3 regions of the Bariatricus sp. TF06-38A genome follow, and region 2 is predicted to be linked to each of the others. Evidence: predicted binding sites of a transcription regulator. Region 2 holds the regulator's gene; each other region holds the start of a gene.

Region 1 (6,397 bases), on a different contig from region 2:
GGGATTCCGGAATATCTTGCAACAGGTTCCATCTCATCGACAACAACCGGGTCAACAATGTAAGAAGGAACTCCGATCTCATCACCGATTTCGCGGGCAAGGATGCCTCCAAGGTTCGATGCATGCTGTCCTTGCACACCTGCTTTTAAGTCAGCAAGAAGTGCGTCAGATACTGGATAGGTTCCACCTGGGATCGGTTTTAAAAGTCCGCCTCGTCCTACTACAACATTCAGAGATTTGATGTCGAAGCTGTTCTTTGCGAGAATATCTACGATCAGTTCTTTACGGAAATCTTTCTGGTCAACGATGGTTGCATATTTTGCAATCTCTTCGGTGGAATGACGGAGTGTTTCTTCGAATAACAAAGTTTCGTCTTCGTACACACCGATCTTGGTAGAAGTAGATCCCGGGTTGATTACTAAAATTTTATAGCTCATAAAAAGATCCTCCTTAGTCTGTGATCGATCCTGCGATTACGGTCGCAAGAGCGATAGAATTCAGTTTTGTCTGGAAATCATCAGAACGTGATGTAAGTACAACCGGAGCGCTTGTTCCGACAAGTACGTTACCGATCTTGACCTTTGCAGTGCGGACAAGAATCTTATATGTGATATTTCCTGCATCGATATTCGGGAAGAGGAGAATATCAGCATGTCCGGCTACTGGATTAGTCACACCTTTGTGAACAGCTGCTTCCGGATCGATCGCAAGATCCATGGAAAGTGGTCCGTAGATCTGGCATCCTTTGAAATCGCCACTCTCGTACATCTTGGTGAGATTATCGGCATCGACTGTTGGCTGCATCTTTGGATTCACTGTTTCAACTGCACACAGAGGAGCAACCTTCGGGCATTCGATGCCACATGCATGTGCGACTTCTACTGCATTGTTGATGATATTGACTTTATCTGCAAGGGTTGGATATGTATTGAAAGCTACGTCTGTGAAGAACAGAAGACGGTTAATGCCTTCAATCTCAAATACGCATACATGAGACAGCATCTTTCCGGTACGAAGTCCGACTTCTTTATTCAATACGCTCTTTAAGAATGTCTTTGTTTCAAGCAATCCTTTTAAAAGGATATCAGCTTTGCCGTTGTGTACAAGCTCAACAGCCTTTAATGCAGCTGCTTCGGTATCAGGCTCATTGATGATTTCGAAATCTGTCAGATCCATATCAATAGAAGCGGCAATCTCGCGGATCTTGGCTTCATCACCGACAAGGATGGCTGTTGCGATATTTTGCTCTTTTGCAGCTTTGACAGCCTGCAGTACCGGCTCATCCTGTGCGTTGGAAACAGAGACTTTCTTTAAGGTTTTTTGATTTGCTTTTGAGATTAATTCTTCAAAACTTTTGCTCATTTTCACACCTTCTCATTCATAATTTAATTATAGTATTCTGGTTGAATAATTTTTAACAATCTTAAGTGTAGCACCATATCTGGGAAAGGTCAATATAAAAGTGGTGTGTTGGAAATGACGAATAATGCAGATGTATTGTGAAAAAATGTTGGTGAAAATGTTAAAAGAAAATTAAATGATAAAAAATGATTGATAAATATTTGACAGAACGGGAAATGGGTAGTATATTAAAAAAAGAGGACAAAAAAGTCCCTTGCGAAAATCTTAAAAACGGAAAGTAAAACAGTATATATTTAATAAGAAGTGATACTTACCATTAAGATGTAAAAGGAGGAAAAAGTGATGGCAAAGAAAATCGTGTTAGCAGGTGCGTGTCGTACAGCAATCGGAAGTATGGGTGGAGCTCTTTCTACAACTCCGGCACCGGAATTAGGATCTATCGTTATCAAAGAAGCTTTAAATAGAGCAGGTGTTGCTCCGGAACAGGTTGATCATGTATATATGGGTTGTGTAATTCAGGCAGGTCTTGGACAGAACGTTGCACGTCAGGCTTCTTTAAAAGCAGGTCTTCCGGTCGAGACACCGGCAGTTACGGTTAACGTTGTTTGCGGATCCGGACTTAACTGTGTGAACATGGCTGCACAGATGATCCAGGCAGGAGATGCTGATATCGTTGTAGCAGGCGGTATGGAAAATATGTCTATGGCTCCATATGCACTGAAAAACGCACGTTATGGATACAGAATGGGTAATGCACCGATGATTGATACAATGGTAAATGACGCACTTTGGGATGCATTCAATGACTATCACATGGGAATCACTGCTGAGAATGTAGCAGAACAGTGGGGACTCACAAGAGAACAGCTTGATGAATTTGCAGCAGCAAGCCAGCAGAAAGCCTGCGCAGCAATCGAAGCAGGAAAATTCAAAGATGAGATTGTTCCTGTAGAAGTGAAGAAGAAAAAAGAAACCATCGTAGTTGATACAGATGAAGGACCGCGTCCGGGAACAACAGCAGAAGGAATCGCAAGACTTCGTCCGGCATTCAAAAAAGATGGTATTGTAACAGCAGCAAATGCTTCCAGCATCAATGACGGAGCAGCAGCAATCGTTGTTATGAGTGAAGAAAAAGCAAAAGAACTCGGCGTTACACCGATGGCAACATGGGTAGCAGGAGCACTCGGCGGAGTAGATCCATCTATCATGGGTGTCGGACCGGTTGCAGCTACGAATAAAGTAATGGCTAAGACAGGGCTTTCTGTAGATGATATGGATCTGATCGAAGCAAACGAAGCTTTCGCAGCACAGTCACTTGCAGTAGCACATGATCTGAAATTCGACATGGATAAAGTAAATGTAAACGGTGGAGCAATTGCTCTCGGACATCCAGTAGGAGCTTCAGGATGCCGTATCCTTGTTACACTTCTTCATGAGATGCAGAAACGTGATGCAAAGAAAGGTCTTGCAACACTTTGTATCGGTGGCGGAATGGGATGCGCTACAATCGTAGAACGTGATTAATAAACCAGATCAAAAGGAGATGTTGATGATGGAATTTATTACATATGAAGTAGAAGGACAGGTTGGAATTATTACCATTAACCGTCCAAAGGCACTGAACGCACTGAATAGTGCAGTTCTTGATGAACTTGATGCAACGATCGACGGTGTTGATCTTGATGCAGTCAGATGCCTGATCCTTACAGGAGCAGGAGAAAAATCTTTTGTAGCCGGTGCAGATATCGCTGAGATGAGTACTCTTACAAAAGAAGAGGGAGAAGCTTTTGGTAAGAAAGGAAATGATATTTTCCGTAAGATCGAAACACTTCCGATCCCGGTAATCGCAGCAGTTAATGGATTCGCTCTTGGTGGCGGATGTGAAATCTCCATGAGCTGTGATATCCGTATCTGTTCAGACAATGCAGTATTCGGACAGCCGGAGGTTGGCCTTGGAATTACACCTGGATTTGGTGGAACACAGAGACTTGCAAGACTTGTCGGACCTGGTATGGCAAAGCAGATGATCTACACTGCAAGAAATATCAAAGCTGACGAAGCTTACAGAATCGGTCTTGTAAATGCCGTATATCCGCAGGAAGAACTGATGCCGGCAGCAAAGAAGATGGCAGCAGGCATTGCAAAGAATGCACCGATCGCAGTAAGACACTGCAAACAGGCAATCAATGAAGGTCTTGAAAAGGGAATGGATGAGGCAATCGTAGTAGAAGAAAAGCTCTTCGGCGGATGCTTTGAATCTTACGACCAGAAAGAAGGAATGGCAGCATTCCTTGAAAAGAGAAAAGTAGAAGCTTTCCTTAATAAATAAGTTCGTTTAATAAAGGGGAGAATTAACTCTCCCCTAGAAAATTAAATTTATAAAATGGAGGTAATTTCAATGAAAGTAGGAATTATTGGTGCAGGAACAATGGGACAGGGCATTGCAAAGGCATTTGCTCAGGTAGATGGATATGAAGTAGCACTCTGTGACATCAAACAGGAATGGGCAGAAGGCGGAAAAGCTAAAATCGCTAAAGGCTATGACAGACTTGTTCAGAAAGGAAAATTAACTCAGGAAGCAGTTGATGCAATTCTTGCAAAAATTACTCCGGGACTCAAAGAAGATCTCTGCGCAGATTGTGATCTGATCGTAGAAGCAGCATTTGAGAACATGGAAGTTAAGAAAACTACATTCGGTGAACTTGATAAGATCGCAAAACCTGAATGCATTTTCGCATCAAATACCTCCAGCCTTTCTATCACAGAAATCGGCAACGGACTTACCCGTCCAATGATCGGTATGCATTTCTTCAACCCGGCAGACCGTATGAAATTAGTAGAAGTGATCGCAGGCGTAAATACACCGGCTGAAACTGTAGATGCAATCAAGAAGATCGCAGAAGAAATCGGAAAGACACCTGTACAGGTTAATGAAGCAGCAGGTTTCGTAGTAAACCGTATCCTTGTTCCGATGATCAATGAAGCAGCTTTCATCAAGATGGAAGGTGTATCTGATATCGCAGGAATCGATGCAGCAATGAAGCTTGGTGCAAACCATCCAATGGGACCTCTGGAGCTTGGTGATTTCATCGGACTTGATATCTGCCTTGCTATCATGGATGTACTTTATGCAGAAACAGGCGACAGCAAATATCGTGCATGCCCGCTGCTTCGTAAGATGGTCCGTGGTGGAAACCTTGGAGTTAAGAGCGGAAAAGGATTCTATGTATACAATGCAGACCGCACAAAAACTCCGGTTGATGCACAGTAATGGATGTTCTAAATAAAGACATGGAGGAAGAATAAATGGATTTCGGATTAGATAAGAAACACGAAATGGCGAGAACTCTGTTTAAAGAATTCGCAGAAAACGAAGTAAAACCACTTGCACAGGAAGTGGATGAAACAGAAGTTTTCCCAAGAGCAACAGTTGAAAAAATGGCGAAATATGGATTCCTCGGTATTCCGGTACCGAAGGAATACGAAGGACAGGGATGCGATCCTCTGACATACGTAATGTGTGTAGAAGAACTTGCAAAGGTTTGTGCTACAACATCTGTAATTGTATCTGCACATACCTCCCTTTGTATTGACCCGATCCTGACATACGGAACACCGGAACAGAAAGCAAAATATGTTCCGGATCTTGCATCAGGAAGAAAGCTTGGAGCTTTCGGTCTTACAGAACCAGGAGCAGGTACAGATGCACAGGGACAGCAGACGAAGGCTGTTCTCGACGGAGATGAATGGGTATTAAACGGATCAAAATGCTTTATCACAAATGGTAAAGAAGCAGATGTTTACATCATTATCGCCGTAACAGGTATTGTTGAAAAACGTGGCAGAAAGATGAAAGAGATTTCTGCATTCATCGTAGAAAAAGATACTCCGGGATTCACATTCGGAACAAAAGAAAAGAAAATGGGTATCCGTGGATCTTCAACTTACGAGCTTATTTTTGAAGACTGCCGTATTCCGAAAGAAAATCTCCTTGGAGCACAGGGCAAGGGCTTCGGTATCGCTATGCATACTCTGGATGGCGGACGTATCGGTATTGCCGCTCAGGCTCTTGGAATCGCTGAAGGCGCACTTGACAGAACAATCGCATATGTAAAAGAAAGAAAACAGTTCGGACGCACGATTGGTCAGTTCCAGAATACACAGTTCCAGCTTGCAGATATGGCTACAAAGGTAGAGGCTGCAAAGATGATGGTATACAAAGCTGCCATGGCAAAAGCTACACAGAAAGTTTACTCTGTCGAAGCTGCACAGGCTAAGCTTTATGCAGCAGAAGTAGCGATGGAAGTTACCACAAAGGCTGTTCAGTTACATGGTGGATACGGATACATCAGAGAATACGATGTAGAACGTATGATGCGTGACGCAAAGATTACAGAAATCTACGAAGGAACTTCAGAAGTTCAGCGTATGGTTATTTCTGGAAACTTATTGAAATAGGAGGTACGAATCGTGAAGATAGTTGTTTGTATAAAACAGGTACCGGATACAAAAGGCGGAGTTCAGTTTAATCCGGACGGTACACTTAACAGAGCTGCAATGCTTGCAATTATGAACCCGGATGACAAAGCAGGTCTTGAGGCCGCACTTAGATTAAAAGACCAGTATGGAGCAGAAGTAACTGTACTTACAATGGGACTTCCAAAAGCAGCCGATGTGCTTCGTGAAGCACTTGCAATGGGAGCTGATAAGGCAATTCTTGTAACAGACAGAGTACTTGGAGGAGCTGATACATGGGCTACATCAAGCACCATCGCAGCAGCACTCCGTAAACTCGATTATGACCTGATCATCACAGGACGTCAGGCAATCGATGGTGATACAGCACAGGTTGGACCGCAGATTTCCGAACATCTGGACATCCCGGTAATCTCTTATGCACAGGATATTAAAGTAGAAGGCGACAGCGTGATCGTACAGCGTCAGTTCGAAGACAGATATCATGTACTGAAAGCAAAAATGCCTTGCCTTATCACTGCACTTTCAGAATTAAATGAACCACGTTATATGACACCAG
Region 2 (6,397 bases):
TCTTTCGCTACCGGAAAGCCAAGTCTTGACATTCCTGTATCGATCTTAATGTGCAGATATGCCTTCTTCCCCATACGGTATGCGGTCTCATCCGCAAGCTTCGCAAGCTCATAGCTGTAGGTTGTCATGCGGATCTCATGACGGATCATCTCTTCCATCTGGTCCGGGAAAATACATCCCAGGCAAAGAATCGGCTTCTGAATGCCGGCTTTTCTGAGTACAACACCTTCATCCAGAGTTGCGACCGCATAGCCCCAGACATAGTCCACATCTTCCAGCATTCTTGAAATCGGCACCGCTCCATGACCATAACCATCTGTCTTGATGACCACGACCATCTTGGTTCCTTTTTCTATATTTGCATGCATCATTTCCATGTTATACATCACCGCATCCAGATCGATCACCGCACGCAGTCTGCTGTATTTCTTCATTCTGTCATATCCTCCAATTCCTTAAGTGTTCTGCCGAGCATTTTCAAGAGATCACCCGCAAGCACACTGTAAGAGCCAAGTTCTTTTCTGGCATGATCTCCGCACAGGCCATGCAGATAAACGCCAAGCACAGCGGCATCATCCGGTCTCATATGCTGTGCCATAAGTCCGGTGATCATTCCTGCAAGCACATCTCCCGATCCGGCCTTTGCCATTGCCGCATTACCGGTGGTATTGATCATAAGCCTTCCCTCTGGCGCTTTCACAAGTGTCCTGCTGTCTTTCAGTACACAGACAGCATGGACTTTTTCTGTATATTTCCTTAATAGCTCTCTTCTGTTGTCTTTTAATTCCTGTACGCTGTATCCGGTCAGTCTGGACATTTCTTTCATATGTGGAGTAAGTACATATCCGGAAGGATTCATCCGAATCTGTTCGGTCCCCCACTCATCGGTCTTTGCCAGAAGGTTCAGTCCGTCCGCATCAATAACAGCCGGGGTTTTATTATTCTCAAGCACCTTTTTCAGTAATTCCTCCGAATGCGGTCCCATACCGAGTCCGCATCCAATACAGAGCACATCCGCCCATTCCAGCAAATCCGGAAGTTCTTCAAATGATTCTGTCTCATCCAGAGAATAGGTCGTCATTACCGCCTCCGGTAAAAGTTCCTGTAAGATTGCCCGGTTACTTTCCTCCGTATAAATCCGGACAAGACCTGCTCCCGAAAGATATGCTGCCCTGGCACTTAAATATGCTGCACCGGACATTCCTTTGCTTCCGGTAATCATCAGAACCTTTCCATAAGTCCCTTTATTAGAATCCGGTTTCCTTTGCGGCAGCATTGCCGGCACATCGGATTTTTCAAGTGCCATGCAGATTTCTTCTTCCGCAAAAAACTCCGGTCTGGTAATTCCGATCGGCGCTGTAACAAGCTTTCCTGTATACTCACATCCCGGATATAGGATCTGTCCCATCTTCTGAAACGCAAAGGTCACTGTAAGATCTGCTTTAAATGCCGTTCCAAGCACTTTTCCATCATCCGAACGGATCCCTGAAGGAGTGTCGACTGCCACCTTACAGGCAGTCATCCGATTCATCTGATCAATCACCTCTGCGTATCTGCCTTTTATTTCACGGGATAGGCCAATACCGAATACGGCATCTATAATAACACTATATTCTTTCTGTGGCAAACTGTTTCCTACAGATATTCCCAGATTTTCCAGAATTTTCATCTGGATTTTTGTTTCTTCACTACGATGGTCATAATTTCCGACCAATACTACATCTGGATGATTTCCTTCTTCTACGAGCATCCTTGCAATTGCGAATCCGTCACCACCGTTATTGCCACTTCCACACACGACCAATGCTTTCGACAAATCTATGTCTTCTGCTTTCATCGCAGCCACACACTGAAGTGCCGCCCGTTCCATCAGGACAAGGGACGGGACCTGCATCTTCTGTATCATTCTCTGATCCGATCTTCTCATCTGATCTGCTGTCAGTATTTCTTTCATATCCGGTCTCCCATACATTTAATTTTCAAAAAGGTGCAGGAAAAAATTTTCCTGCACCTCTGCCTTCTGGTCTGCTTTGCCTACTTTCCTTCATGTTCTTCATTGTATCTGGTGATATTATAAGATAATCTCATCAGACTTTCAGACAAATGAACATTCTCAACAATAATATTATCCGGCAGATTCAGATCTGTATGCGCAAAATTCCAGATAGCCTTAACTCCATTATCTACCAGGAGATTGGCAACCTCTACTGCTTTTGTCTTCGGAATCGTAAGAACCCCGATCTCAATATCGTTTTCTTTCACAAAATCCTTCAATTCATCCATCATACGGATCTCAACTCCACGGATCGTCAATCCGGCAAGCCTTGGGTTTACGTCAAACAGCCCTTTTAAAACAAATCCCCGATTTTCAAATGCTGCATAATTCGCCAGTGCCTGTCCAAGATTTCCTGCTCCAATGATAACGAATTTATGTTTCTCGTTCAGTCCAAGGATCTTACCTATCTCTGTATAAAGATACTTTACATTATAGCCATATCCCTGCTGTCCAAATCCACCAAAATTATTCAGATCCTGACGGATCTGTGAAGCAGTTACTTTCATTCTTTTACTTAATTCATTGGATGATATCCGTTCGACTCCGCTCTCCAGTAGTTCCCCTAAATAACGATAATACCGCGGAAGTCTCCTTATTACTGCCTGAGATATTTCTCTTGATGCCACTTTCACTTCCACCTTCCTATTTTTTGACTCATTATTTTTAATTATATAAGAATCTAGTGAAAAAGTCAAATTTTATAGTTGTTTTTTGTCGTATTTCAGCTATAATTATGTTACTGTGAGCAGTAACATAATTGCCACTTTAACAGGAGGATATAAAAATGATACTGGCATGTCATAATCTGTCAAAAAGTTTTGGGGATCAGGTCATCGTAAAAGACGGATCCTTTCATATAGAGAACCATGAAAAAGCTGCTCTTGTAGGTCTTAACGGAGCCGGCAAATCCACGATCCTCAAGATGATCGTAGGACAGCTTTCTCCCGATGCAGGGACGGTTGTTCTTACCAAAGGCAAAACTCTCGGCTACCTTGCACAGCATCAGGAGATGGAAAGCGGCAATACCATTTATGAAGAAGTCCGCACGGCAAAAGCCGAAGTCATTGAGATGGAAAAGCAGATCCGTACAATCGAGATAGAGCTTCCGTCTCTTTCCGGAGATGCTCTTGAAGCACGTCTTGCCACTTATCAGAGACTGACTTCTGCATTTGAGCACGCAGACGGTTACGCTTATAAAAGTGAGCTTACCGGCGTTCTAAAAGGTCTCGGATTTACAGAAGAAGAATTTACTAAACCCGTAGATTCTTTATCCGGTGGTCAGAAGACCCGTGTATCTCTTGGCAAACTCCTTCTTACCAAGCCTGACGTCCTGCTTCTGGATGAACCAACAAACCACCTGGATATGAACTCCATCGCATGGCTGGAAACCTATCTTCTGAATTATCCGGGTGCTGTTCTTATCGTATCCCACGACCGCTATTTCCTGAACCGTGTGGTTACAAAGGTGATTGAAGTCGAGCAGGGACAGCTTCATACTTATATGGGCAATTATTCTGATTTTGCTGTCAAAAAAGAACAGCTCAGAGAAGCCAGATTAAAAGAATACTTGAATCAGCAGCGTGAGATCAAACATCAAGAAGCCGTGATTGAAAAGCTCCGTTCATTTAACCGTGAGAAATCCATCAAGCGTGCCGAAAGTCGGGAAAAAATGTTGGACAAGATGACGCTTGTAGACAAACCGATGGAGATCAACACTGACATCCATCTGAAGCTGGAGCCTTCCCGTGTCAGTGGCAATGATGTCCTTTCTGTCAAAGGATTAAGCAAAGCCTTTCCGCCACAGACACTTTTCACCGATATCAGTTTCGAGATCAAGCGTGGGGAACATATAGCCATCATTGGCGACAACGGAACCGGAAAAACTACGCTTCTCAAGATTCTGAACAATGTGATCCAGGCAGACAGCGGTTCCTTTACACTGGGTGCCAATGTGGAGATTGGTTACTACGATCAGGAACACCACGTCCTTCATATGGATAAGACGATCTTTGAAGAAATTTCCGATGATTATCCGACACTTACCAACACACAGATCCGGAACATGCTTGCGGCTTTTCTTTTTACCGGAGATGATGTTTTCAAGCTGATCGGTGATTTAAGTGGTGGTGAAAGGGGACGTGTATCTCTGGCAAAGCTGATGCTCTCCAATGCAAATTTTCTGATCCTCGATGAGCCAACCAATCATCTGGACATCACTTCCAAGGAAATTCTTGAGCGGGCTCTGAACGATTATACCGGTACGATACTTTATGTATCCCACGACCGTTATTTCATCAACCAGACTGCCACCCGTATTCTGGAACTGACCGGCAATACCTTTGTAAATTATATCGGCAACTATGATTATTATCTGGAGAAAAAAGATCTTCTGACCCCGGCTGTTTCCACAGCTGCTTCCGAAGACGCACCGGCGCAGGTTTCCGAATCCAAACTAAGCTGGCAGGAGCAGAAAGAAGAACAGGCACGTCTCCGTAAAAGGCAGAACGACCTGAAGAAAACAGAAGAACGTATCGGTGTTCTGGAAACACGTAATGGCAAAATCGATGAACTGATGATGCAGGAAGAAGTCTATACAAATTCTGTTAAATGCCAGGAACTGGCAAAAGAAAAAGCAGCAAACGAAGCAGAACTCGAAGAACTCTATGAAAAATGGGAAGAACTAGCTGAATAAGCCGGTTCTTCCCATTTTCCTGTCAGAGATACGCCCTTCATGCATTCCCTGCTCTTTTTATAATCTTTCTGCAATCGCTTTAATAAACCCTTCACTGTTCAGTACATGTACCTCCGGAAGAGTTGTGATCATTGCCAGATCCTTTGTCATATAACCCTCTTCAATCGTATCAATCGTTGCTTTTTCCAAACGGTCTGCAAAATCCATCAGTTCCTGGTTCCCATCCAGTTCTCCTCTCTTGCGCAAAGCTCCTGTCCATGCAAAAATTGTTGCAACAGAGTTTGTTGAAGTCTCTTCCCCTTTCAGGTGTTTATAATAATGACGCTGTACTGTTCCATGTGCAGCTTCATATTCATAAAAGCCTTCCGGTGATACCAGTACAGATGTCATCATGGCAAGTGAACCAAATGCTGAGGAAACCATATCACTCATCACATCCCCGTCATAATTCTTACATGCCCAGATATAACCACCCTCTGACTTCATTACACGGGCTACCGCATCATCGATCAGTGTGTAGAAATATTCAATTCCCGCTTCGTCAAAAAGGTTCTTATACTCCGCATCAAAGATCTCCTGGAAGATATCTTTGAAAGTATGGTCATATTTTTTGGAAATGGTATCTTTTGTTGCAAACCAAAGATCCTGCTTTGTATCCAGTGCATAACTAAAACAGCTTCTTGCAAAACTTTCAATCGATGCATTGATATTGTGCATTCCCTGGATAATACCTGCTCCATCGAAATTATGGATCAGCTCTCTTGTCTCTGTTCCGTCAGGTGCCGTGTAGACCAGCTCTGCCTTTCCAGGTCCCGGAATCTTCATCTCGGTTCCTTTATATACATCCCCATAAGCATGACGGGCAATCGTGATCGGCTTCTTCCAGTTCTTTACACATGGTTCAATTCCTTTTACCACGATCGGAGCACGAAATACCGTTCCATCCAGAATCGCACGGATTGTTCCGTTCGGACTCTTCCACATCTCTTTGAGTCCATATTCTTTTACTCTTGCCACATTCGGTGTAATGGTCGCACATTTGACTGCTACTTTGTACTTCTTTGTTGCATTAGCCGAATCAACTGTAACTTGGTCATCTGTCTCATTGCGGTGTTCCAATCCAAGATCATAATAATCTGTCTTAAGATCGATATACGGCAGAAGAAGATCATCTTTTATCATCCTCCAGAGAATTCTGGTCATCTCATCTCCGTCCATCTCAACAATCGGTGTCGTCATCTGAATTTTACTCATAACTTCGTCTCCTTTTTGGCTATTTTTCTTCGATATGCAGGTTCTCCATAACATGCATAATATGGATCGTTGCCAGATTGCCGGCTTTTTCCGCGTCCTTCGCCTTGATGGCATTCAGGATCTCGTTATGCTCACCAATCGACTTGATCGCACGCTCTTCTGTCTTAACGGAAGTCCTTCTTGCAAGCTGTACATATTTGTGAAAATCTGAAAGCACATGATCCAGAATCCTGCTCTGTGATGCCTCATACAGAATCTGATGGAATCTTCCATCCAGCTCTGTCAGCTGATCGGAATGTCCTTTATCCATATGATACTCGGATAAAAGAATGATCTCATCCAATTCTTCCAGCTGCTCCTGTGTAATATGTTCTGTTGCCCAACGGACGCATAAT
Region 3 (6,397 bases), on a different contig from region 2:
GTCTGGCACACCTCGCCAGACTTTTTTAGTTACTACGCTTTTATTTAATAATGTCAATAGCTTCGAGGGACAAATTGGGCAAAAGATATTGCGTCTATTCGTCTTTTGTGCAATGGAGATAAAACCCAAAAATCGTGGAAGCCTCTGCTGAACACGATTTTCGCTTTAGGGGGTTCATCGGAATGGTTTGCACAACTAGAATAGACGCATTATCTTTTGCCCAATTTGTCAACACAACCTAAATCATTCAAAAAAGGCAGACACTTAAAAAGTATCCACCCTTTTTTTTCTATCCCTAATCTCTTTTAACTACAGCAGAGCATCCCATTCCGCCACCAACACAAAGTGTTGCAAGTCCTGTATGTACATCTTCTTTCTGCATCTCATACAACAAGCTTACAAGGATTCTCGCACCTGAGCAGCCAACCGGATGTCCGAGAGCAATGGCTCCACCGTTCACATTCAGTTTGCTAAGATCAAATCCAAGATCCTTTCCAACTGCTACTGACTGTGCTGCAAATGCTTCGTTTGCTTCGATCAGATCAAAATCTCCGATCTCCATTCCCAGCTTCTTCATAACCTTACGTGTTGAATAAACCGGTCCGATTCCCATGATTGCCGGATCACATCCTGCGAGTTCTCCGCCGATCCATGTTGCCATAGGTGTTACGCCAAGCTCTTTTGCTTTTTCTTCGCTCATAACGATAAGTGCAGCTGCACCATCATTGATTCCGGATGCGTTACCTGCTGTAACCATACCGTCTTTCTTAAATGCAGGACGAAGTTTTGCAAGACCTTCTTTTGTGATTCCTTTACGAGGACCTTCATCTGTATCTACAAGAATCGTTTCTTTTTTCTTCTTCACTTCGACCGGAACAATCTCGTCTTTAAATTTACCTTCTGCCATTGCTTTTTCACATTTGTTCTGAGACCATGCTGCAAATTCATCCAGTTCTTCTCTTGTAAGTCCCCACTGTTCGCAGATATTTTCTGCTGTGATTCCCATGTGATAATTATGGAATGCATCGGTCAGACCATCCTTGATCATAGCATCTTCGATTGTCGCATTTCCCATACGATATCCATAACGTCCGTTTCTCAACATGTACGGAGCCATTGTCATATTTTCCATACCACCTGCAACGATGATATCTGCATCTCCAGCTGCGATCAGCTTCGCTGCAAGGTTTACACAGTGAAGACCGGATCCACAAAGTACGTTGATAGTTGTTGCCGGTACTTCATTCGGGATTCCTGCATATACAGCTGCCTGACGTGCCGGGTTCTGTCCGTTGCCAGCCTGGATAACATTTCCCATATACACTTCGTCAACCTGATCCGGAGAAACGCCCGCTCTTTTGAGAGCTTCTTTGATTACGATCGTTCCAAGTTCTACAGCCGATGTATTTGCAAACTGTCCGCCCATTACACCGATTGCTGTACGACATGCTCCTGCTAAAACAACTTTTCTTGCCATGATAAAAATCCTCCTTTATTTTGTAAATCACCTGATGTTTTTATTATAATCCTCTAAAAAACAGAATTCAATAGATGCTTGATATTTTTTTAACATTTTTTATGTTCTATTCCAGGTACATGCCTCAATTCGATTGAGAGATTTCTTGATAAATGTTAAGCTTTTCTCGGTATTTATACTTATTGACACTCACATCATTATTATGTTTTTTTCAAAAAAACAATTTTGTCATTGACATTTATATAGCAATTTGTTAAATTAAAGTTGCTCATATGACTGACGGAAGTGGAATGAACCACAGGGAAATATGAGGATTTGATTATTTAGCCGACCGTCTGGGCGATTCAGCTCAGATGCCGGCTTTTTTTACGCATTTTTATAAGATTTTTCATAAATCAGGGCTATATAAAAGCGTAAACATCCATCGGTTCTTCTAGCTGAACCTTTTCATATGTCTGGAATTTGCCAGAACTTTCCGGGCATAAACCGCAGCAACACAGTGTATAATAACCGGGTCATAGGTACTATGGCTCACCCACAAGAAGGAGGAATAACCAAATGATGCAGAAAGAACAATGGCAGGGATTTGAAGGAAGACTCTGGAAAGAAGAAATCAACGTTCGTGATTTTATCCAGAACAACTACACACCTTACGAGGGAGATTCTTCATTCCTTGCAGACCCGACCGAAGCAACAAACCAGCTCTGGGGCAAGCTTCAGGAACTCCAGAAAGAAGAACGTGCAAAAGGCGGCGTTCTGGATATGGAAACAGAAGTGGTATCTTCTCTTACCGCTTACGGTCCAGGTTATATCTGCGAAGAACTGAAAGATAAAGAACAGGTTGTGGGTCTTCAGACTGACAAACCTCTGAAACGTGCATTTATGCCGTTCGGTGGAATCAAAATGGCTGAGGAAGCATGCAAAACTTACGGATATGAACCAAACCCGAAATTCCATAAAATCTTTACAGATTATCATAAAACACATAACCAGGCAGTATTTGATGCCTACACACCGGAAATGAAAAAAGCACGTCACGCAAAAATCCTTACCGGTCTTCCGGATACTTACGGAAGAGGACGTATCGTCGGTGACTACCGTCGTGTTGCTCTTTACGGCATCGATCTTCTGATCGCTATGAAGCAGGACGATCTCGCAAACTGCGGATACGGATCCATGCGTGACAATGTCATCCGTCAGCGAGAAGAACTTGCAGAACAGATCCGTGCCCTCAAGGGTATGAAAGAAATGGCTGCTATCTACGGATTCGACATTTCCGAGCCGGCAAAAAATGCAAAAGAAGCATTCCAGTGGCTGTACTTCGGATACCTTGCAGCAATCAAGACTCAGAACGGAGCTGCCATGAGTGTCGGACGTGTATCTACCTTCCTTGATATCTACATCAAGAGAGATATGGAAGCAGGAATCCTTACCGAAGAAGAAGCTCAGGAATTAGTTGACCATATGACAATGAAATTCCGTATGGTTAAATTCGCACGTATCCCATCTTACAACCAGCTCTTCTCTGGTGACCCGGTTTGGGCTACACTGGAAGTCGGCGGAATGGGACAGGACGGACGTTCTATGGTAACAAAGACAGACTACCGTTTCCTGCACACCCTGGAAAACATGGGACCTTCTCCGGAACCGAACCTGACTGTTCTTTACACAGAACGTCTTCCGAAGAACTTCAAGGACTACGCTTCACATATTTCTATTGAAACAAGTTCTATCCAGTACGAAAATGATGATGCAATGCGTCCGGTATGGGGCGATGACTATTCTATCTGCTGCTGCGTATCTGCAACACAGACAGGTAAAGAAATGCAGTTCTTCGGAGCAAGAGCAAACCTTGCAAAATGCCTTCTTTACGCGATCAACGGTGGTGTCGACTGCAAGTCAAAAGATCAGGTAGGACCGGCTTACACACCAATCACTTCTGAATACCTTGATTATGATGAAGTAATGGCTAAATACGACAAGATGATGGACTGGCTCGCTGGACTGTATGTAAACGTACTGAACCTGATCCAGTACATGCATGACAAATACTACTATGAAGCATCTCAGATGGCACTGATCGATACCGATGTACGTCGTACATTTGCAACAGGTATCGCAGGATTCTCTCATGTAGTTGACTCCTTAAGTGCGATCAAATATGCAAAAGTGAAAACAATCCGTGACGAAAACGGACTCGTTGTAGATTTCGAGACAACCGGTGATTTCCCGAAATACGGAAATGATGATGACCGCGCAGATGATATCGCAGTATGGCTTCTTCAGACATTTATGAAGAAACTGAAAAAGCATCACACCTACCGTGAATCCGAACCGACAACTTCTATCCTTACCATTACCTCAAACGTTGTATATGGAAAAGCTACCGGTGCTCTTCCGGACGGAAGAAAAGCAGGCGCACCGCTTTCACCTGGAGCAAACCCGAGCTACGGTGCAGAACAGAACGGACTTCTTGCTTCCCTGAACTCCGTTGCCAAGCTGCCTTACGAATGGGCACTTGACGGAATCTCTAACACCCAGACCATCAACCCGGATGCAATCGGACATACTCCGGAGGAGCGCATTAACAACCTGGTAAATGTTATGGACGGATACTTCTCACAGGGTGCTCACCATCTGAACGTCAACGTATTCGGAACAGAAAAACTTCTTGACGCTATGGAACATCCGGAAAAAGAAGAATACGCAAACTTTACGATCCGTGTATCAGGATATGCGGTTAAGTTCATCGACCTTACACGCGAACAGCAGCTCGATGTGATCGCAAGAACCTGCCACGATCGTATGTAATTACCGAACTTACACTCTTTTGCCAAACATATCGTTATGCTGGAAGTCATGCATTTTAAAATGCATGACTTTCGGCACATACAGAGATGCTGCTGGCAGCTTTTCCTGCATACTAAGGCATTTAAAAGACTCTGCCTGATCCGCAGTTTTCCAATCACACAATGAAAAAGGAGATTTTCATATGACTCAAATCAAAGGACTTATTCACTCTACAGAAAGCTTTGGTTCTGTTGACGGGCCTGGGGTACGTTTTATTATATTTGTTCAGGGATGTCCACTGAGATGTCAGTTCTGCCATAACCCTGACACCTGGAATATGACAGATAAAAACGGCGCCACCTGGCGCAGTGCCGATGAGCTTCTTGCGCAGGCTCTGCGTTACCGCACTTACTGGAAAAATGGTGGTGGAATCACCGTAAGCGGCGGAGAACCTCTCCTTCAGATTGATTTTCTGCTGGATCTTTTCAAAAAAGCAAAGGCAAAAGGTATTCACACAACGATTGATACTGCAGGCGGTCCTTTTACCAGAGAAGAACCATTTTTCTCCAAATTCCAGGAGCTGATGCAGTATACCGATCTTCTTCTTGTTGATATCAAGCATATCGATGAAAAATCTCACAAAGAGCTGACCGGAAAAACAAATAAAAACATTCTGGATATGATCCGCTTTCTCTCCGATATCAAAAAACCTGTCTGGATCCGCCATGTGCTCGTACCGGAGCGCAGCGACTATGATGAATACTTAAACCGGTTAAATGATTTTATCCAGACACTTGATAATGTAGAAAGAGTAGAAATCCTGCCTTATCACACACTTGGTGCCTACAAATGGAAAGAGCTGGGACTTGATTATCCTCTCGAAGGGATCAATCCACCTTCGAGAGAACGTGTGGAAAATGCAAAAAAAATCCTGCACTGTTCGTAAGACATATTTTAAAAAATAGATGGCAGCTTTCTCTTCATATTTTGCCTGTAATGTGCTATGATTGGTGTAGTGTATTTAAGAGAGGAGAATTATAGCAATGAACGAAAGAATGGAACGCGTATTGCAAAAAATGGAAAAAAAAGGAATCGATCAGTTACTTGTATCTGATCCACTCAGCATCCGCTTTTTAACGGGCATCATGGTACATCCAGGGGAAAGATTGTACGCTCTGCTGCTTCGTACAAACGGAAAGCACACCATGTTTTTGAACTATCTGTATTATGTATCTGATACAGGATTTGAAGAAGTATGGTTCAGTGATATGGATGATCAGATCGGGGTTCTGACAGAACATATCGATACCAAGGGCGTAATCGGTATCGACAAAGCATTTCCTGCTCGTTTCCTGATCCCGCTTCAGGAACGCTGCCCGGAACTGAAAACGATATGGGGATCTGACTGTGTAGACGGTGTTCGTGCTGTTAAGAATGAAGAAGAAATCAAGATCATGAGACAGGCATCTATAATCAATGACATGGTTATGGAAAGAGCTGCTGCCTACATTAAAGAAGGCATGACAGAAAAACAGATTGCTGATTTCATTGAAGCAGAATACTACAAAGAAGGCGCAACAGGACTCAGCTTTGATACGATCGTATGCTTCGGTGCTAACGCTGCTGACCAACATCACTCACCAAGCGAGACAAGAACTTTGAAAGCCGGAGAATGCGTTCTGATCGATATGGGATGCATCTGGAACGGTTATTGCTCAGATATGACAAGAACCTTCTACTGCAAGAGCGTAGACGAAGAACAGGCCGCAATCCATGACCTTGTTCGTACAGCGGTTGAGAAAGCAGAAGCCATCATCAAACCAGGCGTACGTTTCTGTGATATCGATGCGCAGGCAAGAGATCTCATCGGCGAAGCAGGATACGGAGAATACTGGAAGATTCGTCTTGGACATTTCATCGGCCAGGAAGACCATGAATACGGTGATGTAAGCCCGATCAACAAGAACGTAGCTGAACCGGGTATGATCTTCTCGATCGAACCGGGAATCTACATCGAAGGCAAATACGGTGTACGTATCGAGGACCTCGTTCTCGTAACAGAAGACGGATATGAACTTCTTAACGTAGTAGATAAAAAATATAGAACAGTTGGTTAATTGTTCTTCCATT

Evidence for each region. Region 2 encodes Rex, which represses fermentation and respiration genes when NADH is low (regulators of the CRP and FNR family bind a similar motif). Its sites were predicted from a motif close to ATTGTTAANTANTTAACAAT; they were not measured.
Region 1: the regulator Rex is predicted to act here: its motif matches at 1,551-1,570, upstream of PG418_RS00580 (acetyl-CoA C-acetyltransferase).
Region 3: the regulator Rex is predicted to act here: its motif matches at 1,555-1,574, upstream of PG418_RS00565 (acetyl-CoA C-acetyltransferase).

Annotation. Positions count from the first base shown of each region.
Region 1 covers NZ_JAQFCE010000001.1:138,345-144,741, forward strand. Annotated here, with positions in the region: gene buk (butyrate kinase) at 1-437, opposite strand, end outside; gene ptb (phosphate butyryltransferase) at 451-1,362, opposite strand; gene PG418_RS00580 (acetyl-CoA C-acetyltransferase) at 1,705-2,886, shown strand; gene PG418_RS00585 (enoyl-CoA hydratase-related protein) at 2,915-3,691, shown strand; gene PG418_RS00590 (3-hydroxyacyl-CoA dehydrogenase family protein) at 3,761-4,633, shown strand; gene PG418_RS00595 (acyl-CoA dehydrogenase) at 4,669-5,820, shown strand; gene PG418_RS00600 (electron transfer flavoprotein subunit beta/FixA family protein) at 5,833-6,397, shown strand, end outside.
Region 2 covers NZ_JAQFCE010000003.1:248,630-255,026, reverse strand. Annotated here, with positions in the region: gene alr (alanine racemase) at 1-434, opposite strand, end outside; gene PG418_RS05035 (NAD(P)H-hydrate dehydratase) at 431-1,954, opposite strand; gene PG418_RS05030 (redox-sensing transcriptional repressor Rex) at 2,035-2,682, opposite strand; gene PG418_RS05025 (ABC-F family ATP-binding cassette domain-containing protein) at 2,841-4,748, shown strand; gene PG418_RS05020 (NADP-dependent isocitrate dehydrogenase) at 4,806-6,002, opposite strand; gene PG418_RS05015 (GntR family transcriptional regulator) at 6,022-6,397, opposite strand, start outside.
Region 3 covers NZ_JAQFCE010000001.1:131,260-137,656, reverse strand. Annotated here, with positions in the region: gene PG418_RS00565 (acetyl-CoA C-acetyltransferase) at 296-1,477, opposite strand; ZMP/ZTP riboswitch at 1,740-1,825, shown strand; gene pflB (formate C-acetyltransferase) at 2,036-4,288, shown strand; gene pflA (pyruvate formate-lyase-activating protein) at 4,470-5,213, shown strand; gene PG418_RS00550 (M24 family metallopeptidase) at 5,311-6,384, shown strand.